DNA from 4 places in the Hylemonella sp. W303a genome. Region 1 is predicted to be linked to each of the others. Evidence: predicted binding sites of a transcription regulator. Region 1 holds the regulator's gene; each other region holds the start of a gene.
What was found. The regulator sigma-54, encoded in region 1, starts transcription at its own class of promoters, with help from an activator protein. The targets are predictions, from matches to a motif close to TGGCANGNAANCTGCTTT.
Positions count from the first base shown of each region.

Region 1 (7,227 bases):
CGCGGGCAAACCGAAGTGGAAACTCACCACGGGGGGGCGGAATTCCTCCACCAAGTCGGCCAGCGCCGCGCTGAAGGGGCTGCGGCCCGCGCCTGCGGGAACCTGGGTTGGATCGATGCCGTATGCGGCGTAGTAGGGCGCGAGGCTCTGGCGCCAGGCGGCTTCGCGCGCGACGTCCGGCGCGGGGGGCTGGTGGGCGAAGAAGTTCAGGTTCCAAGGGCGGCCTTCACTCTGTGCGCGCAGCACGGTCAGCTCGGCGCGCAGGGCCTCGGGCATGAGCGCGGCGGCGGGCAGAGAGCCCAGGCCACCGGCCGCGCACACGGCCAGCGCCAAGGCGCTGCCTTGGGAGCCCGCCATGGGGGCCTGAATGATGGGCAGTTCGGTGCCCAGCAGCGTGGCCAGCCGCTGGGTGCGTGTTTCAACGTTCGGTGACATGGGTGCTCGCCTCCATTTTTCCCGCCACGAGGTCGAAGCGGAACAGCCGGCATTCGATGGGCCCGTTCCACAGCGGCACGCGCCGGGTTTCCTTCAAGCGCATCCGGCCTGGCAGCTTGAGGTCGGGCGTGAGCACCCAGGCCGTCCAGCCCGCGTAGTTCTTCTTCCAGTGCGTGGCCAGGCGAGAGAAAAATTCACCGCCGTCCTCGGTCTGCGCCGTTTCACGCACCGCGCGCGCGCCGTGGTCCGCGCCGCCTCGCATCGGCCCGCCAGCGCGGCCACCGCGTGCAATGCCGGCCACGGCGATGCGCTCGTTGTAGGGCGGATTGAGCAGCAGCACACCCGGCTGGGTGCTGGGGGGCATGCGCTGCAGCGCGTCACCACCCCGGAACTCGATGGCGCTGGCCACGCCCGCGCGCTCGGCGTTGCGCTGGGCGAAGTCCACCATGCGGTGGGCCACGTCGCTGCCGAACACCAGCGGCTCGCGCAAGGGCGTGATGGCCGCTTCCGCCTCGGCCTTGATGCGCTGCCAGGCCGCGGCCTGGAAGGGCAGCAGCCGCTCGAAGCCAAAGCGGCGCTGTCGCCCAGGGGCCATGCGACAGGCGATCTGCGCGGCCTCGATGGCGATGGTGCCGCTGCCGCAGCAGGGGTCGTACAGCGGCAGTGGCCCGGCGCCGGGGTTCCAAACGCCACCCCAGCCGGAGGCCGCCAGCATTGCCGCAGCCAGCGTTTCTTTCAGCGGTGCTTCGCCCTTGTCTTCGCGCCAGCCACGCTTGAACAGCGGTTCCCCCGAGGTGTCGATGTAGAGCGTCACTTGCTCGCGCGTCAGGTGGGCATGGATGCGCGCGTCCGGCCATTGCGTGTCCACGTCCGGGCGCGCACCGCCCTTGGCGCGGAAGCGGTCGGCCACGGCGTCCTTGATGCGAAGCGTGGCGAAGTTCAGGCTCTTGAGCGGGCTGTGCTGCGCGGTCAGCTCGATCTTGAAACTCTGCTGGGCGGTGAACCACAGCTCCCAAGCGACGCTGCTGGCCGCTTCGTAGATGTCTTGTTCGTCGCGGTAGGGGCGGTGAGCCAGTTGGACCAGTACCCGCTGGCTCAAGCGGCTGTGCAGGTTGAGCTTGAGCGCGTCATGCCAGCTGGCCCGCACCCCGACACCGCCACGGCCCTTGCGCAGGGCCTCGCTGGGCGCGCCCGTGATGGCCTGGACCTCGGTTGCGAGGAAATCCTCCACGCCAGCAGCGCAGGGCAGGAAAAGCTGTAGATCATTCATGAGAGGGGAGGCAGGGCGCTCAGAGCGTCTTGCGTAAATTCGCCGGGGCGATCTTCAGCGTCTCGCGGTACTTGGCCACGGTGCGGCGCGCGCATTCGATGCCTTGTTCCTTGAGCATCTCCGACAGCTGGCTGTCGGACAGCGGCTTCTTGGCGTTCTCCGCGCCGACGAACTGCTTGATCAGCGCGCGCACGGCGGTGCTGGAGGCGCTGCTGCCCGATTCAGTGCCGAGGCCCGAGCCGAAGAAGTACTTGAGTTCGTAGGTGCCGAAAGGCGTGGACATGTACTTGGCCGTGGTCACCCGGCTGATGGTGGATTCGTGCAGACCCAGCTCGTCGGCGATTTCGCGCAGCACCAGCGGGCGCATCGCCAATTCACCATGAACGAAGAAATTCTTTTGCCGGTCCACGATGGCATTGGCCACGCGCAGGATGGTGTCAAAGCGCTGTTGGATGTTCTTGATGAACCAGCGCGCTTCCTGCAGGCGCTGCTGCAGCGCGGCATGGCTGCTGGCGTCGCGCGTGCCGCCGCCCGACCCGCGCTGCCCCTTGAGCGCGTTGGCGTAGATGTCGTGCACGCGCAGGCGGGGCATCACGTCGGGGTTGAGCATGACGCGAAAGCGCGCGTTGCTGGCCGTGCCCCCCACGCGCTGCACCAGCACATCGGGCGTGATGATGTGGCGCTCGACGTCCACGAAACGGCGACCCGGCTTGGGCTCCAGCCGCGCAATCAAGGCCAGAGCCTCGCGCGTCAGCGCCTCGCCCGCCGCACCCGAGCCCCCGGTCAGCTGGGTCAGTCGACGCAGATCGCGCCGCGCCAGCAATTCGGGAGCTTGTTCAATCAAGCGCAGCGCCTGAGTCAGCGTTTGCCGTAGCGTGCCGCTGGCGTCTTGTTTCGCCTGTTGTGCGCTCGAGGTCGAAAGGGGGGGCGGCGCGAGGTGCTGCATCTGCTGCTGCAACTGCAGGCGCAGGCATTCGCTCAACGAGCGCGCGCCGACACCCGAAGGTTCCATTTGGTGCAGCAGGCGCAGCGCGATCTGAAAGTGTTCCAGCAGACCTTCCAGTTGCTCGGCGTCGTCGCCCGCCAGACTGGCCGCCAACGTCTCCAGCGAGTCCTCCAAGTAGCCGTCGTCGTTGAGCGACTCGATCAGGAAGAGCAGCGCGGCGCGGTCGGCAGGCGTCAACCGCAAGGCCAAGGCTTGCTGACGCAGGTGGTCTTGCAGGGTTTCGTGCGCGCGTGCCAGTTCGGTGGCGTCGGCTGCGTCGTCGTCGTCCTGCTTGCCGTTGCGCGGGGGAGCGTCGCCGCCCCACTCGCTGTCGTCCGGGGCCAGATCGACGCTGCCGTCCCCTTCCCAGTCGCCGTCGCTGGCCAGATCCACGGTCGTCGCCTCGTCGCTGGCGGCTTCGACGCTCGTCTCATGGATGTGCTCGGAGGGGCCTTCCAGGGGGCCGTTGCTGACCGTGTCGCCGTGATCGTCGTCGTTCACCGGCGGTGTGTCAGCTTGCTCCAGACCAAATGCCTCACGCTCGGCGCTCTCGTCGGCGCGTTCCAGGAACGGGTTTTCGTCCAGCAGTTGCTCCACCTCCTGGTTCAGCTCCAGCGTGGACAGCTGCAGCAGGCGGATGGACTGCTGTAGCTGGGGCGTGAGCGCCAGATGCTGGGAGATGCGCAGCGAGAGGCTTTGCTTCATGCGCTAAACCGTTCTCAAGCGTGCGCCCGCGCGCGCCGCCGGGCCGCCCCAAGGCGCGAAGGCCCCCCAGGGGGCAGCGCAGTGCAGGGAGTGACAAGCATGGGGGCCCACATACTCACATCTTGAAGTTCTCGCCAAGGTACACGCGGCGTACGTCGGCGTTGTTGACGATGTCGGCGGGCGTGCCTTCGGCCAGCACGCGGCCCTCGCTGATGATGTAGGCGTGGTCGCAGATGCCCAGTGTCTCGCGCACGTTGTGGTCGGTGATCAGCACGCCCAGTCCGCGCGACTTCAGGAAGCTGATGATGCGCTGGATCTCGATCACCGCGATGGGGTCGATGCCCGCGAAGGGCTCGTCCAGCAGGATGAAGCGCGGCTGCGTGGCCAAAGCGCGCGCGATTTCCACGCGGCGCCGTTCACCACCCGAAAGCGCCAGCGAGGGCGACAGGCGCAGCTTTTCCACGCGCAGGTCCTGCAGCAGGCTGGTGAGGCGGTGTTCGATCTCGGCGCGCTTCAATCGCTTGCCCTGCTCGTCGTGCTGCAGTTCCAGCACGGCGCGCACGTTGTCCTCGACATTGAGCTTGCGAAAGATCGAGGCTTCCTGGGGCAGATAAGACAGGCCCATGCGCGCGCGCTGGTGGATGGGCATGTGTTCCACGCGCTGGCCATCGATTTCAATGGCGCCCGCGCTGGCGCGCACCAAGCCCACGATCATGTAGAAGCTGGTGGTCTTGCCCGCGCCATTCGGGCCGAGCAAACCCACCACCTCCCCGCGTCGCACGGCGAGTGACACGTCCTTCACGGCTTCGCGGCTGCCATAGAACTTCTTGAGGTTGAGCGCCTCCAGGCGGCTGGCTTGCGCGGGGTCGAACTCGGCGGGGGTGGCTGGGTTCGTGGAGGCGGGGGCGCTGGCGGGCGCCGGGGTCGTGTGCTGTTCGCTCATGCGTGTGTCGATGGCCGGTTTGGGCGCGGGCGCGTTAACGAGCGCCGCGCGCGGGCGTCGGGGCAAGGCGCGCGTCGTCGCGCAGATTCAAGTCTTGTTTCACCCCGTTCGTGGTCGGCGCCTTGCCCGCGGCCGCTGGCGTTCCCGCAGTCCCCGGCGGCGTCGCAGGCGTGGCGGCGCGCGGGGACAGGGTGGCGCGCACCCGGGTGTCGGACCCCGTTCGGGGGGGCACGCCGCCCGTGGCGCGCGCGCCGTCGATGGTGAAGATGTCCTTCAAGTTGTCGTAGACGACCACCTGGCCGGTCATGATGTCGGCTTCGGCGCCGCTGCGCAGGCGGCGCAACACGGCATCGCCCAGCAGCTTGAACACATCGGTGCGGCCGTCGTATTCGATGGTGTTGCTTTCCGCGACCACGGTTTCATCCATGCCCTCGCGCAATTGCGTGAACCGGGCTCGCTGGCCCAAGGCAGCGGTGATATTGCCGTACTGATAGCCCAGCGCGTCCTGCCGAACTTCGATGCGCTGCCCTTCAATCCGGATGCCGCCACGCGTGAGCACGACATTGCCACTGAACACACTGATCTGGCGCTGGTCGTCGTAGCGCAGCGCGTCGGCCTCGATGTGCATGGCCTGCGTCACCGGTGCCGCCGCTGCAGGCGTCGCCGCAGCGCTGGGGGATGCGCCCGCGGCCTTGGTCTGGGCGCCCGCCGGCAGGCAGGCCGCCATCAGAAAGAGCATGAAGCCGCCCCAGGCGAGACCCCAGCGAGACAGAAACGGGCGGAGCGGAGGGCAGCGGGAAGGCATCGCGGGACGGATGGGCGGTGTGCCGTTTTAAAACCTGGACAGAACCGCTGGGGGCGGTGCGGGTGGGGCCAGCCGAAGGGGCAAGCGGAAAGGGAGGGCCATTTTAAACACCACGGAAAACTGGCTCGGGTTTTGCTTGTCCCTGACTGCAGTAAGCCCGGGTCAGGTCCCTTGGGCACCCGGTGTTTGCGGCCTTTGCCGGGCAGCGGTCCTTGTGATTCGCAATTCGTGCGAGACTTCCGCGCATGAAGTTTCTGTTCATCGCCGACCCGCTGGAATCCTTCAAGATCACCAAAGACAGTACCTACGCCATGATGCGTGAGGCAGCGCGTCGAGGTCACGAGCTGGCGGCTTGCGAACCCAGTCAATTGCGCTGGGCGTCGGACGGGCGGGCGGGTGGCCCGGTGCGGGCGCAGGTGCGAGACATCGTGCTCACCGGGCAGGCCGATGCGTGGTTTCGCGAGTCGGCCCTGCGCGACGCCGTCTTGCGTGACTTTGACGCCGTCCTGATGCGCAAGGACCCGCCTTTCGACAGCGAGTATTTCTACGCCACCCATTTGCTGGAGCAAGCCGAGCGCGAGGGCGCGCGGGTCTACAACAAGGCGCGTGCGCTGCGTGACCACCCGGAAAAGCTCGCCATCCTGGAATTTCCGCATTTCATCGCGCCCACCCTGGTCACGCGCGAAGCGCAAGCGGTGCGGGCCTTCCACGCTGAACACCGAGACATCATTCTCAAGCCGCTCGATGGCATGGGCGGCATGGGCATCTTCCGTGTCAAGGACGACGGCCTGAATCTGGGCAGCATCATCGAAACCTTGAATCAGGACGGCGCGCAAACCTTGATGGTGCAGAAGTTCATCCCCGCCATCGCCCAGGGCGACAAGCGCATCCTCGTCATTGGCGGTCAACCCGTGCCTTACGCATTGGCGCGCATTCCGCAGGGCGGCGAAGTGCGGGGCAACCTGGCCGCTGGCGGCAAGGGTGTGGCCCAGCCGCTGACCGCGCGAGACCGTGAAATCGCCGAAAGCCTGGGGCCCTTGCTCGCGGCGCGGGGACTCCTGCTCGTGGGGTTGGATGTGATCGGTGAGCAGCTCACCGAGATCAACGTCACCAGCCCAACGTGCTTCCAGGAGATCAGCGACCAGAGCGGGTATGACGTGGCAAAGCGCTTCGTCGACGCCCTGGAAGCAGCAGTCACCGCCCACTGACGCAGTCCACCAGGACCGGCGGTTTCGCGCTTCTCCCGGTTTTCGGGGGCTCAGGCGAAATGGTCGAAGGACGCGAACCGGCCCGCCAGTCGCTGGCCCTGGGCATCCACCACGCGCAGTCCTTCCTGTGCCTCGATCTGGCCGATGCGGGTGACCGGGGTGTTCGCCACCGTGGCCGCGGTCGCCACGGCCTCGCGGCGGTTGGCCGGGGCGGTGAACAGCAGCTCGTAGTCATCGCCCCCTGACAGGACCAGGCTCAGGCGCTCGGGTGAAGTGAGCGCGGTGCTGTCGAGGCGGTGAGAAGCCAGCAGTTCGCTCAACACCGGTCCGAGCAGTCGCGCGCCGCAACGCGAGGCTTCCAAGATGTGCTGAAGGTCGCCGACCAAGCCGTCGCTCAAGTCCATGCAGGCGTTGGCGATGCCGCGTAGCGCGAGGCCCAGGGCCACGCGCGGGGTCGGACGCTCCAGTCGGGCGCGTGCCAGCTTCAGCACCTCGGGTGGCAACTGAAGCCAGCGCGGCGCATTCGGACTGCGCTCACCCCGTTGCGCCTTGAGCGCCAGCAGCGCGAGTCGCGCATCGCCCAAGGTGCCGCTGACCCAGATGTCATCGCCCGGCCGCGCGCCCGAGCGCAGCAATGCCTGGCTGTGGCCCTGCGCGGTCGGCACCGCACCGAAGACCGTGATGCAAATTGTGAGTGGGCCGCGCGTGGTGTCACCGCCCATCAGCGTGCAGCCATGGGCGTCGGCCAGGGAGAACAGCCCGCGCGTGAAGGCGTCGATCCAGGTTTCGCGCGCGGCATTGCTGTCGGGCAAGGCCAGCGCGAGCGTGAAGGCCAGGGGCTGGGCGCCGCAAGCGGCCAGATCACTGAGGTTCACG
Region 1 is NZ_JBKFDG010000004.1:11,241-18,467, reverse strand. Features, by position in the region: gene ACLBKS_RS08560 (NAD(P)H-dependent flavin oxidoreductase) at 1-435, opposite strand, end outside; gene ACLBKS_RS08555 (class I SAM-dependent RNA methyltransferase) at 419-1,705, opposite strand; gene rpoN (RNA polymerase factor sigma-54) at 1,725-3,395, opposite strand; gene lptB (LPS export ABC transporter ATP-binding protein) at 3,511-4,338, opposite strand; gene lptA (lipopolysaccharide transport periplasmic protein LptA) at 4,373-5,077, opposite strand; gene gshB (glutathione synthase) at 5,389-6,351, shown strand; gene thiL (thiamine-phosphate kinase) at 6,402-7,227, opposite strand, start outside.

Region 2 (7,227 bases), on a different contig from region 1:
CATCAAGTTTGTCCACCCCAAGGACATGCAAGATGGCAAGGTGGAAATCAGCCAGCGGGACATCACCACCAACCTGCCGTACGTGCCCGGCGCGCACCTGGCCTTCGATCACCACCTCTCCGAAACCATCCGCAACGCGGGCCAGTCCGCCGAGGCGCGCAAGAACCACGTCATCGACGCCAAGTCGCCCTCGGCCGCGCGCGTGGTCTACGAGTACTACGGCGGCAAGGCGAAGTTCCCTGGCATCTCCGACGAGATGATGGAGGCCGTGGACAAGGCCGACAGCGCGCAGTACGTGCGCGACGAAGTGCTGGACCCCAAAGGCTGGGTGCTGCTCAATTACCTGATGGACGCCCGCACGGGCCTGGGGCGTTTCCGTGAGTTCCGCATCAGCAACTACCAGCTGATGATGGACCTCATCAAGTACTGCAAGGACCACACGATCGACGACATCCTGGCCCTGCCGGACGTCAAGGAACGGGTGGACCTGTACTTCGAGCACACCGAGAAAGCCAAGGAACAGATCAAGCGTTGCACCACCGTGCACCGCAATCTGGCGGTGCTGGACCTGCGTGGCGAGAACACGATCTACGCGACCAACCGCTTCATGATCTACGCGCTGTTCCCGCAGACCAATATCTCCATCCACGTGCTCTGGGGGCCGCAGAAGCAGAACACGGTGTTTGCCACCGGCAAGTCCATCCTTGATCGCTCCAGCAAGACCAATGTGGGCGACCTGATGCTGCAGTACGGCGGGGGCGGGCACCAGGCGGCGGGCACCTGCCAGGTGCCGAATGACCAAGCCGAGGACGTGCTCAAGAAGCTGATCGCCAAGATCAACGCGGACGGCTGAGGTCACGGCCGCATCTGACACCCGTCTGCGCCGACACCTGACCTCTGCACTGGCTGGTGCGCGCCGGTGCTGACGCTCACCCCTGGTGTGATGCTTGGGCGGGCGTGCTTGAGCGCTTGATCGCGCGCCTGTCCCTCCTTGCCCGTAACGGGGCTCGCTGGCATATTTGCTGCTTGAAGGAGAGGCACCATGCCCGCCTACCAAGCCACCGTCGCGAACCAGAACTGGCAGTTCCGAGACCTGCGGGATCTGATGGCCAAAGCCACGCCGCTGCGGTCCGGCGATGCGTTGGCGGGCGTGGCTGCCACGTCCTCGGTGGAACGCATGGCGGCGCGACTCGCGCTGGCGGACCTACCCTTGAGCACCTTCCTCAATGAGGTGCTGATTCCCTACGAGACCGACGAGGTCACGCGGCTCATCATTGACACGCACGATGCCACGGCCTTTGCCCCCATCGCCCACCTGACGGTCGGCGCCTTCCGGGATTGGCTGCTGGACGAGCGCACCACCAGCGACACCCTGAGCGCCGTGCGCGCCGGTATCACACCCGAGATGGCGGCCGCGGTCAGCAAGCTCATGCGCAACCAAGATCTGATCTCCGTGGCGCGCAAGTGCCGCGTGGTCACGGCCTTCCGCGACACGATTGGCCTGCCCGGGCGGCTGGCCGTGCGCCTGCAACCCAACCACCCGACGGACGACGTGCGCGGCATCGCGGCCAGCATGATCGATGGCTTGCTCTATGGCTGCGGCGACGCGGTGATCGGCGTGAACCCGGCCACCGACAGCGTGGCCGCCCTGGGCACCCTGGTGCGGCGCATGGGCGAGGTCGTGGAGCGGCTGGGCATCCCGACCCAGACCTGCGTGCTCACGCATGTCACCAACACCATCCAGATGATCGAGCAGGGCGCGCCGGTCGACCTGGTGTTCCAGTCCATCGCGGGCACCGAGGCCGCGAACGCGAGCTTCGGTGTCAGCCTGGCCGTGCTGCGCGAGGCGCGCGAGGCGGCGCTCTCGCTCAAGCGTGGCCGTCCCTTGCAGGATGGGATTGGCGATAACGTCATGTACTTCGAGACCGGGCAGGGCAGTGCCTTGTCCGCCAACGCCCACCACGGCGTGGACCAGCAGACCTGCGAGGCTCGGGCCTACGCGGTGGCACGCGAGTTCAAGCCCTTGCTGACCAACACCGTGGTCGGTTTCATCGGCCCTGAGTACCTGTACGACGGCAAGCAGATCGTGCGCGCGGGCCTGGAAGACCACTTCTGCGGCAAGCTGCTGGGCGCCCCCTTGGGCGTGGACGTCTGCTACACCAACCATGCCGAAGCCGACCAAGACGACATGGACAATCTGCTCACCCTGCTGGGCGCGGCGGGCGTGAACTTCGTGATGGGTGTGCCAGGCGCGGACGACATCATGCTCAATTACCAGAGCACTTCCTTCCACGATGCGCTCTACGTGCGCCAGGTGCTGGGCCTGCGCCACGCGCCCGAATTCGAGGCCTGGTTGCAGCGCATGCAGATCATCGATGAGGCCGGTCGCCTGCTCAGCAGCAAGGCGCGGCAACCTGCCTTGGAGCTGATGCGCAAGGCGGCCTGAAGCAAGCACGTGCAAGGACTTCGCATGCACCCCGCAGACAGAGGTAGGCCATGAATGGCAAGGTGATCGAGTTGCCCACGCAGGGCACCCACTCAGACGTTCGGAGCGCGGACGGCTGGACCGCCGACACCTGGACGGACTTGCGCGCTCACACGGCGGCGCGCATTGCACTCGGGCGATCGGGCGCGGGCCTGCCCACGAAGGAACTGCTGAGCTTCGGCCTGGCCCATGCCCAGGCGCGGGACGCGGTGCACATCCAACTTGATGCGGCGTCCTTGGCCACGCGCTTGCAGGCCCTGGGCTGCGAAACGCTGACCGTGCGCAGCGCCGCCAGCGACCGTGCCACCTACCTTCTGAGGCCCGACTTGGGCCGCCGTTTGAATGCCGACGATGCGTCGCAACTTGCGGCGCCAACGCGACCCGGCGGTTGTGACCTGCTGTTGGTGGTCGGTGATGGACTGTCCTCGCTCGCGGTGGAGCGTCAAGCCGTGCCGCTGATCGAGGCCATTCGCCAGCTCGCGCCCTCCGATTGGACGCTCGGCCCCGTGGTCATCGCCACCCAGGCGCGCGTGGCCCTGGGGGACGAAGTGGGGGCATTGCTTCAGGCCCGCATGGTCGCCGTGCTGATCGGCGAGCGGCCCGGCTTGTCCTCACCCGACAGTCTGGGCATCTACCTGACCTGGGCGCCCCGGCCGGGGCGCAATGACGCCCAGCGCAACTGCATCTCCAATGTGCGGCCCGAAGGCTTGCCCGCTGCTGCTGCCGCGGCACGACTCTGGTGGCTGTGCCGCGAGGCGCGCAAGTTGCAGCTCACCGGCGTGGATCTCAAGGACCGCAGCGATGCGTTGACGCTCGATGCGGGCGGCACCGCACCGGGCTTGTCCTAGAGCCTGTTCACGCGCATCGGGCGGACCAGTCGGCCCGGGTTCTGCAGAGGGCGCCTCATGCCGCTCACAACCCAATGCCTCGCGCCATCAGGATGGCCAGCAGCGGCAGCAAGGGCAACAGCAACAGCTCGGCCAAGAGCCAACGCCGGGTGCCACGCCAGTCGTGCGCGTCCGGCAAACCGCCCTGCTTTTGCCAGCGCAGGAAGCGCAGCGTCGGCACGACGGACAGCAGACCGATCAGCCCGAAGACCGCGATCTTGCTCCAGAACACGGGGTTGTCGGCGTAAAACGCCCAGCCTTTGGCCCCGTGCGCGGCGCGTGCGAAACCGATGGCGAGCACGCCCGCAGCGAGCGCGGCGTAGCCTTTGTCCAGTTGCCCCAAGGTGCGCAGACGCGCCGTGTCGGGCTGGCTTCCCAAAAGCAGGTATTGCGAGAAGAGCACCGCGACCAGAGCGAAAGCGGCGAGGTGGTGCAGCAGCGCCAGCAAGAGATCTGAGAGTTGAGGGTTCATGATGTTTCCGTTGTCAAGATTTGGTGGATGGACTCTATCGGTGTAATTTGACATTGTCAAGTTATGATGCGGCCATGCCCCGTTCCAAAACTGTCTCAGCATCTGTCGCTGCCCGCCGTCCAGCAGTTGAACCTCTGCCTTACCACCATGGCGATCTGCGCCGGGCGCTGATCGATGCCACCAGCGCCTTGCTGCGCGAGCAGGGGCTGGAAGGTTTTTCCCTTCGTGCCGCCGCGCGAGCGGCCGGGGTGTCGCATGCGGCGCCCGCCCACCATTTCGGCGACGCGCGGGGGCTTTTGACGGCCTGCGCTGCGGATGGTTTCGAGCGCCTGGCCGACGCGATGCAGGCGCGCATGGACAGCGCGGGCGGGGACGCGCGCGCGCGCGCCCAGGCCCTGGGCGCGGCCTACATCGATTTCGCCCTGACGCACCGCGCCTTGTTCCAGCTGATGTTTCGCCGCGACCGGCTGGACCCGCAAGACGCCGCGTTGCAAGCGGCCGGGCGCCGCACCGGCGATGCCCTGCGCGAGGTGTACACGGCGCTGATCGCCGAGCGGGGGCTGCCGCCCACCGAATTGGGCGAGCGCATCCTGCTGGCCTGGTCATGCGCGCATGGCTACGCCACCTTGGTGCTCGAAGAGCAAACGGCGGGGCTTTATGGCTTGGGTGCGGGACGCGAGCAAGCCGCCAGCGCCATGGGCGCCAAGCTGCTGCAACTGCTGATGGGCGGGCTGGCCGACCCAGCATGAACCACCGAGCATGAAAAAGGGAAGAAGGTTGCCCTTCTTCCCTGTTCCATTGGAGGCGTCGCCTTGCTTCGACCTTGGCTGACCCTTGGGTCCCTCAGTAAGAGCAAGGCGTCTGCCGCGTCATATCGACGTGTTTCACAGTGACTTGTACTCCGCCGTGCCCTTGGAGCGGGCGAACTCTTCCTCCGGTGACAGCACCAGCTTATGGCGTCCCACGAGCCCGAAGTAGATGATGCCAACCGCGAACCAGATCGCCACGCCGATCACGCCCGCGCGGTACACCGGGTCGGAGAGCTGGAAGTAGATGGTGACCAGCGCGATCAGCATGGTCAGCGCAGCGCCCACGATGCCGAAGGGGCTCGTGTAGGGGCGTGCGATTTGGGGGAACTTCTTGCGCAGCAGGATGAAGGACAGGGCCTGCATGATGTAGGAGATCATCGCGCCGAACACCGCCATGTTGAGCAGCGTTCCGCCGATGATGGCTGCGCTGTTTTGCACGCCGTACCAGATCACGCACATCACGATCAGCGCCACCACCGCGCCCGCGACCATGGCCAGGTGCGGGGTCTTGCGCGTGCCATGCGTGATGGACAGCGCGCGCGGGAAGTAACCTGCGCGCGAGAGCGAATAGATCTGCCGCCCCTGCGCGTAGATGATGGTGTGGAAGCTGGCGATCAGGCCGATCACCGCGATCAGCGCGAGGATCTTGGCGATGCCGTCGCCGTAGATGGCGCGAAAGCCGTCCAGCAGCGGCTCGCCCGAGGTGGCCAGTGCGAAGGCGCCCTTGGCGATCGAGGAGTTCAGCAGCAGGATCATGAAGGCCGAGACGATGAGTGTGATGATGCCCAGGATGATGCCCTTGGGCATGTCGCGCTTGGGGTCGATCGATTCCTCGGCGGCCAGCGGCAACTGCTCGATGGCCAGGAAGAGCCAGACCGCGAAGGGCATGGCGGCCAGCGCACCGTGGAAGCCGAACGGCAGGAAGCTTCCGCCACCTTCAGCCAGTTCGACCGGCGCGCCATCGGCACCGACGCCAATGTTGAGCGCCCAGCGTGTGAAGTCCATGTTGGGGATGGCGCTGAACCAGAAACCCACCAGGCAGGCCAGGGCCAGCAGCGTGACCACCAGCGTGACCTTGAAGGACAGCTCCACGCCGATGACATTCAAGCCCACGAAGACGATGTAGCCGCCGATCCAGTAGACCGGTTGGAAGCTCTCAGGCGTGCCGAAGATGGAGCCCAGGTAGGAGCCGATGAAAAAGACGATGACCGCTGGCGTGATGACGTACTCCACGTTCTCGCACAGGCCGGTGATGAAACCGCCCCAGGGCCCCATGGTGGAGCGGGCGAAGGAATAAGCCGCGCCAGTGTGGGGCAGGGCCGTGCTCATCTCCGCGATGGAGAAGGTCAGGCCCAGGTACATGATGGCGATGAAGATCGTGGCGAGCAGCATGCCGCCCCAGCCGCCGACGCCCAGCCCAAAGTTCCAGCCTGAGAAGTGGCCGGAAATTACCGCGCCCACGCCCAGCGCCCACAGGGACGCCACGCCCGCGTAGCGGCGCAGGCCGCGTTTCTCGAAGTAGCTGCTGTCCACCGATTGGTAGGTGACACCGCCGCCAGACGCCGCGGCTGTTGTTGTTTCACTCATGGAAGTGCCTTTCAGCAAAGGAGAAGACAAGGAACAAGGGGAACGGGTACCTGTCGAACCTGGCTCGAAAAAGGAACACCGGGTCAACCCGGAGGGCGAGTGCAAAAACGGTGCCAGAGGGAAGGACGTCCAGGTGTTCACCCAGGCGGGCGAGCAAAAAATTTGAACTCAGCCGACAAGCCTGCTCATCCTGGGGATAAAGGGGGCTTCCTAGAATCGCACCCCATTGCCATGAATACCTTCAACGCCTCCATTCCCCCGATCACGCGCTACAACGGCCTGGCCATCGTCTTGCACTGGGCACTCGGCCTGTTGCTGATCGGTCTGTTCTCCCTTGGGGTGTACATGGCCGACCTGCCCTTTTCACCTGAGCGGCTCAAGCTGTTCAACTGGCACAAATGGGTGGGCATCCTGGTGCTGGCCCTGTCGTTCCTGCGCTTGTTCTGGCGCTTGATCCGTCCCGCGCCCGCCTTGCCTTCCCACATCGCGCAGGCCATGCCGGCCTGGCAGCGTCTTGCGCACCACGGCACGCACGTGGTGCTTTATGGGTTGTTCTTCGCCGTGCCCTTGCTGGGCTGGGCTTACAGCTCGGCCTCGGGCTTTTCCATCGTTGTCTTTGGCGTGCTGCCTCTGCCTGATTTCGTCGGCAAGGACCCCGCCCTGGCCAAGACCCTCAAGGAGGCGCATGAGATTGGCGCCTACCTGATGGCCCTGTTCGTGCTGCTGCACGTGGCGGCGGCCTTGAAGCACCAGTGGCTGGACCGCGACGGCCTGATCGGTCGCATGTGGTTTGGCCGGTCTTGATCATTCACTTCGGAGTTCTACCCACCATGAATTTCATCCGCCGCCATCTCACGGGCAGCCTGCTGCTGGCCTTGTCCGCCCTCGTCAGCCTGTCCTTGCCTGCCCAGGCCCAGCAGAAGCTGGTGCCTGCCCAGAGTGAAATCGTCTTCGTCAGCAAGCAGATGGGCGTGCCCGTCGAGGGCT
Region 2 is NZ_JBKFDG010000005.1:298,376-305,602, forward strand. Features, by position in the region: gene ACLBKS_RS11890 (exopolyphosphatase) at 1-853, shown strand, start outside; gene ACLBKS_RS11895 (ethanolamine ammonia-lyase subunit EutB) at 1,043-2,446, shown strand; gene eutC (ethanolamine ammonia-lyase subunit EutC) at 2,497-3,333, shown strand; gene ACLBKS_RS11905 (DUF2214 family protein) at 3,398-3,844, opposite strand; gene ACLBKS_RS11910 (TetR/AcrR family transcriptional regulator) at 3,919-4,593, shown strand; gene ACLBKS_RS11915 (amino acid permease) at 4,729-6,240, opposite strand; gene ACLBKS_RS11920 (hypothetical protein) at 6,239-6,406, shown strand; gene ACLBKS_RS11925 (cytochrome b) at 6,472-7,044, shown strand; gene ACLBKS_RS11930 (YceI family protein) at 7,071-7,227, shown strand, end outside.
Region 2: ACLBKS_RS11895 (ethanolamine ammonia-lyase subunit EutB) is a predicted target of sigma-54. The motif match lies at 1,012-1,029, and genes of this name have one in related genera.

Region 3 (7,227 bases), on a different contig from region 1:
GCCCACGGCGGTGTTGATGACCATGGGCCAGATCGAGCAGATGAAGATGGTCCAGATCGCCGCCGGGTTGGCGCCCTTGAACACCAGCAGGCCGATGGGCAACCAGGCCAGCGGCGAGACCGGGCGCAGCAGGCTGATGATGGGGTTGCACATGCGGCTCAGGAATTCAAAGCGGCCGATCATGAAACCCACGGGGATGCCCACCAGCGCGGCCAGGCCGAAACCCATGGCCACGCGCTGCAGCGAGGTCAGCACGTTCCAGCCCACGCCCTGGTCATTCGGTCCCTTGCGGTAGAAGGGATCGCTGAACACTTCGACCGCCTGCCGCCAGGTGTCGGCGGGCGTCGGGATGCTGCGGCCCGTGCTGACTGACACCAGTTCCCACAGCAGCACCAGCAGGCCCAGGCCCAGCACCGGCGGGATGACGCGCATCCACAGACCGCGCCAATCGACGGCGTTGCTGGGCTTGGCGGAAGGCTCGGCCGAGGCGCTCACGGCTGCGTCGCTCGGGGTCGACGTTGCCTTGGCTTGGGCTGTCTGGACTGTCTCGACGGGCATGGGCTTGTGCATCGTGGCGTGGCGTTCGGGCTCTGGCGCGGCTGCGGCTGGGGCTGCGGACGGCTCGGGCAGGGCGATGGGCGGCAGGTGGAAGACGGCGCTGACCATGGGGTGCTCCTTTCGTGAAGCGTCGAGGCTCAGACCTTGACCTTGAAGCTGTCGGCGTACTTCTTCGGGTCCTTGCCGTCCCACACGACGCCGTCGATCAGCTTGCTCGTGCGCAGATCGCTCTTGGGCACGGGGGCCTTGGCGGCGGCGGCGGCTTGCTTGTAAAGCTCGGTCTGGTTGATCTGCTTGGCGACGGCGAGGTAGTCGGGGTGGTCCTTGAGCAAGCCCCAGCGCTTGTGCTGCGTCAGGAACCACATGCCATCGGACAGGTAGGGGTAGTTCACCGCGCCGTCGTTGTAGAACTTCATGTGGTTGGGGTCGTCCCAGGTCTTGCCCAGGCCGTTCTGGTAGCGGCCCTGGATGCGGTCCTGGATGGCGTCGACGCCGGTGTTGACGTAGCTCTTGTCGGCCACGGTCTCGGCCATCTTCTGGCGGTTGGCGGCGCTGGCATCGATCCAGCGGCCAGCCTCGATGATGGCGGCCGTGACAGCGCGCGCGGTGTTCGGGTATTGCTTCACGAAGTCCCCCGTGGTGCCCAGCACCTTCTCGGGGTGGTCCTTCCAGATGTCCTGCGTGGTGGCGGCCGTGATGCCGATGCCGTCGAGGATGGCGCGGTGGTTCCAAGGTTCGCCCACGCAGTAGCCGTCCATGTTGCCCACGCGCATGTTGGCCACCATCTGGGGCGGCGGCACGGTGATGACCTTGGCGTCCGTGAAGGGGTTGATGCCGGCCGAGGCGAGCCAGTAATAGATCCACATCGCGTGCGTGCCGGTCGGGAAAGTCTGGGCGAAGGTGTATTCGCGCTTTTCCTTGGCCATCAGCTTGGCCAGGCTGGCCGCGTCCACCGCACCCTTGTCGGCGAGTTGCTTGGACAGGGTGATGGCCTGACCGTTGTGGTTGAGGTTCATCAGCACGGCCATGTCCTTCTTCGGCCCACCGATGCCCAGGTGCACGCCATAGACCAGGCCGTAGAGCACATGGGCAAAGTCCAACTCGCCGTTGACCAGCTTGTCACGCACGCTGGGCCAGCTGGCTTCCTTGCTGGGGATGATCTTGACGCCGTACTTTTGGTCGATGCCCAAGACGGAGGCCATGACCACGCTCGCGCAGTCGGTCAGCGGGATGAAACCGATCTTGACTTCCTTCTTCTCGGGTGCGTCCGAACCCGCGGCGTGCACCACCGCGCGCAGCGCTGGACTGATGCCGACCGCGCCAGCGGCGGCGGCCTGGAGGAGGGTGCGGCGTTTGAGGGTGCCGCGGTTGCCGCCGGCGTTGGCGATCTTGGGGTCCTGCATGATCAGCTCCTGAGAGAAGGACGGAAAGCAAAAACAAAAACGGCGCCCATTCCGCCGCGAGGGTGAGCTCGCGGGAAATGGACGCCGTTGTCCAAGCACGTTCCTTAAGAACGCGGCGCCTGACCGTCATTGGTGGGCACGGTCAAGTCAAAGCAGAATCCGTGCCAGACCCGATTTCATGGCTTGTGAAGCGAAACTCCTGGGAAATCAAGGCGTTTCGGGGCAGCGCCTGGGCGGTGGAAGGTGTGCAAATCGCGGGAGCTCTGGCACTGTTCTTGTGCGCCGCACCAAGATCGGATGCCCTCGCAGGTGATTGGTCAGCCCTGCCTTGAGGCTGGGGCGCACCGCCCTACGCTTCAGACGGCTCGGTGCCGCTGAGTACCGATGACGACCCCCCACGCCCACGCCCAGGCCCCCGCACAGGGCGGCTCAGCGTCACCCGTGCCGCCGAAAGTCGGGCGCATGGTTACAGCAGGTCCGCCATGCTGAGCACGGTGTGGGCGACATCAACGAGCTTGCGGCCTTGGTTCATCGCGGTCTGGCGCAGCATGGCGTGCGCCTCTTCCTCGCTGAGTTTGCGCGTAGCCATCAGCAAACCCTTGGCCCGTTCGATCACCTTGCGTTCGTTCAGCGCGGCACGCGTGGTGGCCAGTTCGTCGCTGATGGCCTGCAACCGGCGGTTCTGCTCCTGCACCATGCCCAGCACCGAACGCTCCAAGTGCGGGCTCAGGTTCGGCGACAGCAGCGTGGTCGCGGGCTGCGCATCCGACGCGGCGGCCTGGCGCTGCAGGGCCTGCAGGCTGGCCTGCTGGTCGCGCAGCTCCGCGCGCGCCTGTGCGATGCGGCGTTCGCACAGGCTGCGCAGGTGCAGCGCCAGCGCATCCTCCACCTTGCGCATGGCGTCAATGCGGCGTGTGCAGCACTCGTACCAGGGCAGGCTGGCGTTGGAGTCGAGCGCGCTGCTCAGGCGCGCGTCCGCCGCCACGCGGCGCATTTTCTGCTGCAGGGCCTGGGTTTCGGGGTCTTGATGTTCCGCCCAGGAGGCGCGCGCCGCGTCGTCGGAAAAATCGTGGAACACCTGCAAGCAGGCGTCCTGGGCCTCGATGAGATGTCGCCATTGCTGCTGGCGTTCCGGGTCGATGCGGCCGGAGGCATAGGCTGCCGAGCCCAGTGCGCGTTCCTGACCTGCGTACTCCTTGCCCTGCATGAAGTGGAAGAGCGCCACCAGGGCGCGCGCGATCTCGGGGTCAGTGGCGCTGTCGGCGGCCTCGAGCACCACCCCCATCAGACCGGTGATCAGGCGCACGTAGGCCGTGGTGGCTTCCTCGGGCGTGAGCGCCAAATCGGCAATGCGTTCACGCAGCGCGGGCAAGCCTTCCAAGGCCTGCAGCACGTAGGCGATGCGGTTGAAGAGACGAGCACCGTTGCGCGCGCGGCTGGCGTCCGTGTCCAGCGCATCGAAACGCGCGGCCACGTCGGCCTGCAGGCGCTGGCATTCCTCCACCTGCGGCGCGCGCTGCGCGCCAAAGCGTTCACCGCGCGAGGCCAGGAACAGGTTGGAGATGCCGCGCTCCTTCTGCAAGGCGTGCACCAGGCGGCCAATCAGGCTCACCAACTCGCTGGTCAAGGCCAGGTGCTCGAGTTCGCTGATCTCACATTGGCGTGCGGCGACGAGGAAGTTCAATCCGGAGTTCATCGGCGGGGCAGTGGGTTGATGGGCCTCGTCTGGGCGCGGGGCGGACGATGGATCATAGGCTGTGCATTTTTCACGTTTTGGCTAGGCTGCGTGGCCCCCCTGCCGGGGGAATGGAGCGGTTCAGGGGATTGGAAGCGCTGGGTCAATGTGCTAACTTGGGCCCAATGAGAAAGCGTTGCGGACCTCGCGCGCTTCAACAGGGGGTCGCATGCAAGCTTTTGCCATCGAAGACGCGGCAGTCCTGGACGCCTTGTTCTCCAGCGATCTCGGCTTGGGACTGGCGGTGCTGGACCGCGATTTGCGCTACCAGCGCATGAACAGTAGCTTGGCTGCATTCAATGGCGTGTCGGTCGACGCGGCGCTGGGCCGCAAGGTGTCCGAGGTGCTGCCAGCCGCCTACCCCGAGATTGCGCCCCTCCTCGACAAGGTCTTGGCGGGCGAGCCTCAGGAAGGTCTTCGGGTGATCGCCGAGGTGCCCAGCCTGCCGGGCCAGGCCTCCGAGTGGCGCGCCAGTTACCTGCCCATCCGCGCGCGCGATGGCACGGTCAACGGGGTGCTGGTCAAGGCCGTGAACATGACGCTGCAGCAGGCGCATCAGCGCGCCCTCGCCGCCAGCGAGGCGCGCCTGCGCAGCCTGTTCGAGCAGGCGCCCGAGGGCATGACCCTGGTGGACGCCGAGGGTCGCATGCTGCTGGTCAACCGCAACATGGGCGAGCTGTTCGCCTGCGAGTCCGAGCAACTGGTGGGGCAGCACGTGAACATGCTGTTGCCCGAGGCCCGGCGCGCCACGCACCGCGTGGAGATGGGCCGCTACCTTCAGGCACCGACGAAACGCGTGATGGCCGAGCGCCGCAAGCTGACGGCCCGGCGACTGGATGGCAGCGAGTTCCCCGTGGAGGTCGCGCTCAACCCAATACCCGGACGTGAGCCCGCGGAAATTCTCGCCACCGTGGTCGACATCACCGAACGTCTGGCTGACCAGGCCGCCATGGAAGCCTCGCTGCGCGAGAAGACCTTGCTGCTCAACGAGGTGCACCACCGTGTCAAGAACAATCTGCAGATCGTGGCCAGCTTGCTGGACATCCATTCGCGCAGCGCCGAGGGCGCGGCCCGCGAGGTGCTGCGCGACAGCCGCAGCCGTGTGGGCGTGATCGCCATGACCCACCAGCTGCTCTACGAGGGCAGCAATTTTTCCGGCCTGGAGTTCGGCCCCTACTTGGGCAAGCTGGTGCAGTTGCTCAAGCAGACCTATGTGCGTGAGACCACGAGTGTGGAGCTGCTACTGGACGTGCCAGCGCATGGCATGCGCATCGAGACGCACAAGACCGTGCCCAGCGGGCTCATCATCAATGAGCTGGTGGTGAATTCGTACAAGCATGCTTTTGCTGGGCGGTCTTCTGGGTGCATCCGCGTTTCCGCCCGGCGCGACGGTCCGCAGGCCGTGCTGGAGGTCGGTGACGACGGGGTCGGATTGCCGGCCGGTTTCGTGCCCATGAATTCACGGTCCATGGGGTATCAGCTGGTCTTCATGTTGGCGCAACAGATCGGCGCCGAGGTCGAAGTTTTGCCGAGCCCAGGGACCGGACTGCGTTTCACCTTTCCGATCGACGATTGAGTGAGGACCCAAGGAGGAGCATGGATGATGAACATCGAGACCCTGCAGGAAACACCGCGTCCCATACGGGTCCAAATCGTCGAGGACGAACTGATCTTTGCCTACGACTTGCGGCAGAACCTGGAAGCCTTGGGCTACAGCGTGACCGGCATCGCTTCCAGCGAGCAACAGGCGGTGGATCTGGCCGCGCGCGAGCGCCCGGACCTGGTTCTGATGGACATCAACCTGGGGCGTGGTGGCGATGGCACGCGCGCGGCCAAGGAAGTGACGCACAAGCTGCATCTGCCGGTGATCTACCTCACGGCCTACGCGGGTGACGACATCCTGCAGCGCGCGATCGAGGCCGCGCCCTATGGCTACGTGCTCAAGCCCATCCAGATCGTGGAGCTCAACGCCACCATCCGCGCAGCCCTGGCCCGTGTGGACGAGGAACGCAAGACCCGCCGGGCTGAGCGGCGCTTTCGGCTGGCCATGGAGGCCGGGCGCTTCGGCGTGATGGAGTTCGACGCGACGCGCCAGCAGATCGAACTGGAGGGCTTTCTGGGCTCCATCCTCGCCCAAAGCTCACAAAGCTTCACGGTCAGCCGAGACGCCTTCTTGAGGCACATCGAAGACCCGGATATGCGCCAGAGCCTCGATGCCATGCTGCTCGCTGGGCGCATGGTGCAGGTCTGCGCGGCCTGGCGGCGTGACGACGGCGAGCGCATTTGGCTGGAGATCCATGCCAGCTACTTTCCGGAGGAAGACCGCGTGGTGGGCATCCTGCGCGATGTCAGCGAGCGTGTCGAGGCCGAGGAACACCTGCGCCAGGCCGCGGTGGTGTTTGAAACCACCGGCGATGGCATCCTGATCCTGGACCGCGAGCAGCGCGTGTGCATGGGCAACAAGTCCTTCGAGCGCATCACCGGCTGGCGTGTCCAGGAGGTGCTGGGTCAGCGGCCCGATGATTTTCTGCATGCGTCGCGCAGCGGCGATCGGCGCCGCGTCGCGGCCACGGACGACCAGGATTCGATCCAGGTCGAGATCACCTGCCGTCGGCGCGACCACACCCTCTTTCCAGCCTGGGAGGGACTGTCGCCCGTGATCGACCGCGTAGGCAAGCTCACACATTACGTGCTGACCTTCTGTGACATTTCGGCGCTGCGCAGCGTGGAGAGTCGCCTCACCCATGTCGCGCTGCACGATGCCTTGACGGGCTTGGGCAACCGCCATCAACTCGATATCTGCTTGCGACATAACATCGCCCGCACTGCCAGCCGCGCGGATGGCGGCTTTGGCCTGCTCTTCATCGACCTCGATGGCTTCAAGAACATCAACGATTCCCTGGGCCACTCGGTGGGTGATGAGATGCTGGTGGAAATCGCGCGGCGCTTTCGCACGACCCTGCGCCAGAACGATGTCGCGATCCGCATGGGCGGGGACGAGTTCCTGATCCTGCTGGACCTGCTGCGCAGATCCGAGGACGCGATGGCGCTGTGCCGCAAGCTCTTGGCGCTGATCTGCGAACCCATACGCACCAGCGTCGGTCAGACCGTCAGCACCACGGCCAGCATCGGCATCGCGCTGTTTCCCGAGCACGCCGACAGCGCGGACGAACTGATCAAGGCCGCCGACACCGCCCTGTACGCGGCCAAGGCCGCGGGTCGCAATCGCGGCGCAGTCTTCTCGCAAGGCCTGGCCCGGCGTGCCGTGGAGCGCCTGCAGTTGGAGCAGGGGCTGCGCCAGGCCATCGTTCGTGGCGAGCTGGAGCTGCAGTGGCAGCCCGTGATCGACATGCGCGACGGTCGCATCACTGGCGCCGAGGCCTTGCTGCGTTGGAACCATGGTGCCTCGGGGCGTGTCAGCCCCGAGCGCTTCATCCCCTTGGCTGAGGAAACCGGGCTCATCCTGCCGATAGGCGACTGGGTGCTCGAACAGGCCTGCCGCAACGCGGCGGACTGGAAGGCGCAAGGTTT
Region 3 is NZ_JBKFDG010000007.1:254,409-261,635, forward strand. Features, by position in the region: gene ntrB (nitrate ABC transporter permease) at 1-666, opposite strand, end outside; gene ACLBKS_RS14590 (CmpA/NrtA family ABC transporter substrate-binding protein) at 696-1,961, opposite strand; gene ACLBKS_RS14595 (nitrate- and nitrite sensing domain-containing protein) at 2,428-3,657, opposite strand; gene ACLBKS_RS14600 (sensor histidine kinase) at 3,866-5,272, shown strand; gene ACLBKS_RS14605 (EAL domain-containing protein) at 5,300-7,227, shown strand, end outside.
Region 3: ACLBKS_RS14590 (CmpA/NrtA family ABC transporter substrate-binding protein) is a predicted target of sigma-54. The motif match lies at 2,111-2,128, and genes of this name have one in related genera.

Region 4 (7,227 bases), on a different contig from region 1:
CTTGCATGCGCTTCGCCGCTTCGGCAGGCTCCGCGCAAACGTGCGTGGTGTGGTGTGTTGTGCAAACCGGGGTGATTCAGGAGCGGAACAATCTTGAGTACTGGGTTTCGTGCCGACTGCTCAGGATGGCCAGCATGGGGCTGTAGGCCTGGCGTTCTTCATCGGGCAGGCGCAATGCGTGTTCGACGGCGGCGGGAATTTCCGCTGCGAGACGCGCCAGGATGCGCTGGCCCGAGGTCTGGCCCAAGGGCACGGCCTTGAGCGCGGCCTGCATCATGTTCTCGGCCCAGCCGAAGGCGTAGGCCAGCAGCACGTCCCGTTCTCCCGCAGGCGCGGTGTGCGCGCCGCATGGCCCTGCGGCGCAGAGCGCGTACATGACCGGATAGCTGGGCTCCAGGGTGGCGGCAAAGTCGAGGACAGCCGCGTCGGCGCCGGGCAGGTGGCGCAGCCATTCGCGCAGCGAACGGCCCATCTGTTCGGTCTGCAGGCGCAGCTCGGCGCTCTCGCGGGTCTGCAACAGCCAGGTGTTGAGGGTGCGGATGCGTGCCGTGTCGCCGCGTCGCCAGGCGCGCAAGGCCTGGGCGATCACGGCCAAGTCCGAGCGCGCGAGGGTGAGGTGCAACTGCTCCACCAGCCAATGGGCGGCCTGGGTTTCGTTGCCGACCCGCCCGGCGTCGATGGCGGCTTCCAGTCCTTCCGAGTAGGAAAAACCGCCCACGGGCAAGGCGGGCGAAGCCAGCCAGAGTAGGTGCAACAGGCTGGCGGGCGCCAGCGCGGGTGCCGCCGTCTCAGTGCTTGTAAGGGTGGTGCGCATGTCCATGGGCGTGTCCATGGTCGTGGTCATGATCATGGTGTTCATGATCGTCGTGGCCGTGGCTATGCGCGTGTGCGTGCCCTTGCGAGTGACCATGGTCGTGTGCGTGGTCACCGTGTCCGTGGGGGGCGTCATGGTCGTGGCTGTGGCCGTGTGCATGGTCATGCGCACTGTGTCCATGCGCAGGGTCATGCACACCGTGTTCATGCGCGTGACCGTGACCACCGTGCCCTTGCGCGTAGGCACCGCCTTCGGGCTCGAAGGCATCGTGCTGTTCGCTCACGATCAGGTGCATGGCGCGCAGCATGTCGGCCAGCACGTGGTCGGGTTCGATCTTCAGGTGGTCGGGCCGCAGTTCGATGGGCACGTGGCGGTTGCCCAGGTGGTAGGCCGCGCGCGTCAGGTCGAAGGGCGAGCCGTGTTCAGCGCAGGCGGTGATGCGCAGCACGGGCTGGGGCGCGGCCACGACACGGATCAAGGAACCGTCTTCCGCCACCAGCACGTCCCCGCCGCGCACCAAGGTGCCACGCGGCAGGAAGACGCCCAGCTCGCGACCGGAAGAGTCGGTGGCAGCGAAGCGGCTTTTCTGTCGCACGTCCCAGTCGAGTTCGATGGTGGGTGCGCGTTGCACCAGGACCTTGGCCAGGCCCTGGCCTTGAGACAGCAGTTTGGAGACGGTGAGCATGCGACGGAGTGTAGTCCTCGGCCCGACGGCGCTCGCCGCCTGTCTGGACAAGGGCGTGGAGAACGGAATGGCGCGGTGGGGTCTTCCGCCTCAGAACAAGAAATACCGCTGCGCCATGGGCAGGCTCCTGGCCGGCTCGCAGGTCAACAGCACGCCATCGGCGCGCACCTGGTAGGTTTGGGCGTCGATTTCCATCTTGGGCACGTAGCTGTTGTGCACCATGTGGCGCTTGGTCACGCCACGGATGTTCTTGACGGCCGACAGCCGTTTCGCCAAGCCAAAGCGCGTGCCGATGTCCGCAGCCAGGCCGGCTTGCGAGACGAAGGTCAGCGAGGTGCGGGCAATGGCTCCGCCGAAGGCACCGAACATGGGCCGGTAGTGCACGGGCTGGGGTGTGGGGATGCTGGCGTTGGGGTCACCCATGGCCGCGAAGGCGATGAAGCCGCCCTTGAGGATGAGCGCGGGCTTGACGCCAAAGAACGCCGGTTTCCAGATCACCAGATCGGCCCACTTGCCGGGGGCGATGCTGCCCACTTCGTGGCTGATGCCATGGGCGATAGCCGGGTTGATGGTGTACTTGGCGATGTAGCGCTTGACGCGGGTGTTGTCGTTGCGCGCGCCGTCGCCTTCCAGGGCGCCCCGCTGCACCTTCATCTTGTGCGCGGTCTGCCAGGTACGCATGATGACTTCGCCCACGCGGCCCATGGCCTGGCTGTCGCTGCTCATCATGCTGATGGCGCCCAGGTCGTGCAGGATGTCCTCGGCCGCGATGGTTTCCTTGCGGATGCGGCTCTCGGCGAAGGCCAGATCCTCCGCGATGGCCGGGTCCAGGTGGTGGCAGACCATGAGCATGTCCACGTGCTCGTCCAGCGTGTTCACCGTGTAGGGCATGGTGGGGTTGGTCGAGCTGGGCAGGAAATTGGCCTCGCCCACCACCTTCAGGATGTCGGGCGCGTGGCCACCGCCCGCTCCCTCGGTGTGGAAGGCGCAGATGCCGCGGCCTTTCACGGCCGCGATGGTGTTCTCGACGAAGCCCGATTCGTTCAGCGTGTCGGAATGGATGGCCACCTGGGTGTCGGTGGCATCGGCCACGTCCAGGCAGTTGCTGATGGCCGATGGCGTGGTGCCCCAGTCCTCGTGCAGCTTGAGACCGATCACGCCCGCGTTGATTTGCTCGTGCAGCGCGGCGGGCAGGCTGGCGTTGCCCTTGCCCAGGAAGCCCAGGTTCAGCGGGAAGGCGTCGGCCGCCTGCAGCATTCGCTCGATGTTCCAGGGACCGGGCGTGCAGGTGGTGGCAAAGGTGCCCGTGGCCGGGCCCGTGCCACCGCCCAGCATGGTGGTCACGCCCGAGCAGAGCGCTTCCTCGATCTGCTGCGGGCTGATGAAGTGGATGTGGCTGTCGATGCCTCCGGCCGTGACGATGTTGCCCTCGCAGCTGATGATCTCGGTGCCCGGGCCGATGACGATGTCCACGCCGGGCTGGGTGTCCGGGTTGCCCGCCTTGCCGATGGCCACGATGCGCCCGTCCTTGAGGCCGATGTCGGCCTTGACGATGCCCCAGTGGTCGATGATCAGCGCATTGGTCAGCACCGTGTCCACCGCGCCGCCCGCTTCGGGCCCGCTGCCCTGGCCGTCGCGCGTGCGCTGGCTTTGCGCCATGCCGTCGCGGATGGTCTTGCCGCCGCCGAACTTGACTTCCTCGCCGTAGCCGCCCGCGCGCAGGGTGTAGTCCTGCTCGACTTCGACAATCAGCTCGGTGTCGGCCAGGCGCACACGGTCACCCTGGGTGGGGCCGTACATCTCGGCATAGGCGCGTTTGGTGATGAAGGACATGGGGTGATTCCGTTGAGCGTGAGGCTGGCGTGGGGCTTCAGAGTTTTCCTTGCACGAGGCCACGGAAGCCGTGGACCCGGCGATCGCCGCTGTAGTCCACCAGCTCCACCGTGCGTTGCTGGCCTGGCTCGAAGCGCACGGCCGTGCCGCTGGCGATGTTGAGCCGCATGCCGCGTGCGGCGGCGCGGTCGAAGTCCAGCGCGCCGTTGGTCTCGGCGAAGTGGTAATGGGAGCCGACCTGGATCGGCCGCTCTGCGGTGTTCCTCACCACCACGGTCAGCGTGCGCCGCTCGGGGTTGAGCGGGTGCGCGCCGTCGTCGATCAGCAGTTCGCCGGGGATCATGGCCTTACCCCGCGACGAGCAGGGCGCCCGTGAACAGTCCGAAGGCCGCGACGGTGATGCCGATGGCGCGCGCCAGCATCACGTGGCGCTGCTGCAGCCAGCGGCCCAGCAGCAGGCCCACGCCATGCAGCAGGGCCGTGCCCAGCACCATGCCGACCAGAGCCGGTGCGCCCGTCAATTCGTTGCCGTGCGCTGCGCCGTGAAAGAGCGCGAAGACTGCGACCAGGGCGGATGCCGCCGCCGCACCCAAGCGGGCACGCAGCGCAAGCAGCAGTCCGACGGCCAGCAGCGAGGCCGCGATCATCGGTTCAATCGCCGGAAAGTTCAGGCCTGCCTGCGCCAACAAGGCCCCGGCCAAAAGCGTGAACGCGAAGGCCAGCGGAGCGGCCCAGATGCGGCGCACCGAGAGCGCGCTCCAGATGCCGACCGCGAGCATGGCGGCCAAGTGGTCCAGGCCGAAAAAGGGGTGGCTGAGGCCCGACACGAAACCATGGTGCCCGCCGCCGTCTCCACCCACGTGGGCGGACGCGGCCAAGCTGGCGCCGAGAAGCAGGAGAGGAGATAGGCGGTGCAGTTTCATGCGGGACTTCCTTGGTGTCTTGTGCGTTCAGGCGTATGCGTTGGGGGCCCGGCAAAGGCTTGCAGCGGACCGCGCTGGAGAGTCAGGGGATGGGCTGGTGCACCGTCACGAGCTTGGTGCCGTCGGGGAAGGTGGCTTCGACTTGGATATCGGGAATCATTTCGGCCACGCCCTCCATGACTTCGTCGCGTGTGAGCAGGGTGCGGCCCTCGCTCATCAGCTGCGCCACGGTTTTCCCGTCGCGCGCGCCCTCCATCACGGCCGCGCTGAGGTAGGCCACGGCCTCCGGGTAGTTGAGCTTGAGGCCGCGTGCCTTGCGCCGCTCGGCCAGCAAAGCGGCGGTGAAGATCAGCAGCTTGTCTTTTTCACGAGGAGTGAGTTCCATGGTCGTGTGCCTTCTCTTCTAAGAAGCAGTGTATGCAATAGATATGCCATCAGTGGTCCCGTAGTGCCGCGGTGCACGATGGACGATGTGCACCAAATTAAGGCAATCAAAAATTTGATTGCCCTAGAAACATGCAGTTGCAGCCATCGGATGGCGATGCAACTGGGTGGTGTACGCAAGAATTCGATGGAGATGCACCGCAAATGTGCGTCAGGCGCATGTGGCCGCGCCAGGATAGACGATCAGGCCGTAGGTTCGGGCGGGCCCAGGCGGGTCAATGACAGCGCTGCAGCATGGGTGTTGTCTCAGCGCTAGCGCTCGCGGTGGACGAGTTGGCACTCGGGGGTTGCATCCTGGCCTCTGTGGCGATCGGAGGCACAAAGTCAACAGCAGTCACAAAGGCGACGAGCCGATGCAGGTTGAGCTCAGGCACTTGGCTGCCCCAGTTCACGAAGGCGGATCAAGTCCAGTACCTCCAGACCGCCCCTGTTGCAGGACACGAGCCTCTCGCGTTCCAGCTCACGCAGGAGCTCATTGACAGTCTGGCGACTCAGCGACAGTAAGGTGGCTAACCGCTCTTGTGAAACGCGCAGACGCTGGGCTCCGGGTTCGCGCTGGCCATAGCCGTCCAGCAAGGTCACTACGCAACGAATCAGGCGCGTGCGAACCGGCTGCAAACGATCGTCCTCGAGTCGCGTGAACATCACCCTAAGCTTGTGCGTGGCCAGTTGGCCGATGTGTTTCCAGTGCGCTGGATGGTCTACCAGCCAGCTCGTGATGAGCCGCAAAGAAACGTGGACCAGTACGCAGTCTGTGTCCGCCCACGCATCGTGCGTTCTACGACCGCCATCCAGCAGTGCCACTTCGCCGAACCAATTCGGCGGCCCGGCCAAGCCAACGACGGTTTCCTTTCCTTCGTCGCTGATCACAGAGAACCGAATCGCGCCCTCCAAAACACCATAGAGACCGTCGTTGGAGTCATGACGTCTAAAGACCAGCCCTCCGCGCGGCAGGTTGACGGTCCTAGCGCCTGCCGCCAGGGCGCTTTGCATGGACACCGGCAAAGCTCCGAACCAACGGCCCATGAGCAGGATGTTGCGTTGGCTTGTACTCAGCATGTGGGTGATGGCTTGTATGACGTCTTGAGCGAAGCCTTGTGTCGGCCAGCCGACTGTGTGTGAGCGAATGAATTCCTATGATACCGATCATGACTACATCATCTCCAACATCTATGTCGTTAACGGAACCACTTGTCCTAGGGCTAGACGACGCTCGAGTCCATTGGTCTGCTGCTGCGGGCGCTTGCGTTATTCGGGACTCAGACGCTGGGGCGCACCAACGCGCACAACTGGGAGGCTTGCTGCTGGGCGCCTATTCATTCGAGACACCGCAGGACCTGCATGAAGAGTTCTGGGAGATCCATCCAACGGGTGACGAAGTCATCTTCCTGATGAGCGGTGTCGTGGACCTGGAGCTGTTAGAAGCCAATGGCCCTCGGAGAACGAGGTTGTCGGCAGGATGCGGTGTGATCGTGCCTGCGGGCGTGTGGCATCGGTTCCGTCAGGAGCAGCCCGGGAAGATGGTGGCGATGACTCCATGCGAAGGCACTCGCCTGAGCCTTATCCCTGAGTGAAGCCATGGTTCCGAAAAGAGTCGGCCGTGTTTTCTATTCCGCGTTACTGGCATTTGTTGTCTTTGGCCTGTGGGCCTACTGGGCGAACAAGGACCATACCGATCGTCGACTGATAGCTGCTTTGACGCAGGGGGCCTTCAGTCTCTTGTTCTCGCTGGTGGTGATGACGATCACGGAGTTCACCTATGCTGGCTTGCGCGGGCGACGATGGCAAACGCCCGTGTCCATCGCCGCACCTGTGTTTATAAGCGTGATCTGCGGTAGCCTCATCCATCTTTCGGCACATACACCGGAGATACTACGTACGATTGCTGGTCCTGCAGTGGTTGGGCTTATCTACCAGAGCCTTTACGTGAGGAACCTCAGGCGACTTGATGTGGTCCGATGAGCGCCGTTAAAGCGGCGCATCGCCAGGCAAGAGCATTCCAATGCCAGGACTTTAGAGATGAAATCCGTCGTCAAGGTGGTCTACGTTCTACAAGGCATCAATCGAGCGAAGCAGCGGCAGAATAAACGTCGATGCGAACTCCATTTTGACGAAACGAGATATGCGCCAATGGCCACAGGATGCGGCGATCTTCTACTTGCTGCCTGCTTGACATCAATAAGAATGGCTGAACACCAACGCGCATCGCCACCGATGCCCATCAATCAACCGGGGTGGCCGGCGTATTAGGAATGCCCTCGATCGGGCATTCGGGCGTGCCCACGGTGCTGCGCGTGAACGACTCCACCTGCTTGCGCGTGCCTTCGGGGTCGCTGATCCACTGGCCGTAGAAGGTGTAGGGGCAGGCCGCCACGCCGCTGTCGCCCTCGCCCGAGTTGATCTTGCCCGTGTAGCCGCGGTGCAGCAGCTTGAAGAGGTGGTTCTCACTCTGACCGTTCTTGCGGAAGTCGCGGATCAGGCTCTTGGACAGGGCCGCGTACTGCACACCCATTTCCTCCTCGCCGCAT
Region 4 is NZ_JBKFDG010000001.1:358,771-365,997, forward strand. Features, by position in the region: gene ACLBKS_RS01665 (urease accessory protein UreF) at 77-814, opposite strand; gene ureE (urease accessory protein UreE) at 789-1,499, opposite strand; gene ureC (urease subunit alpha) at 1,590-3,332, opposite strand; gene ACLBKS_RS01680 (urease subunit beta) at 3,370-3,675, opposite strand; gene ACLBKS_RS01685 (HupE/UreJ family protein) at 3,680-4,255, opposite strand; gene ureA (urease subunit gamma) at 4,338-4,640, opposite strand; gene ACLBKS_RS01695 (Crp/Fnr family transcriptional regulator) at 5,066-5,758, opposite strand; gene ACLBKS_RS01700 (cupin domain-containing protein) at 5,998-6,273, shown strand; gene ACLBKS_RS01705 (aliphatic amidase) at 6,921-7,227, opposite strand, start outside.
Region 4: ureA (urease subunit gamma) is a predicted target of sigma-54. The motif match lies at 4,672-4,689, and genes of this name have one in related genera.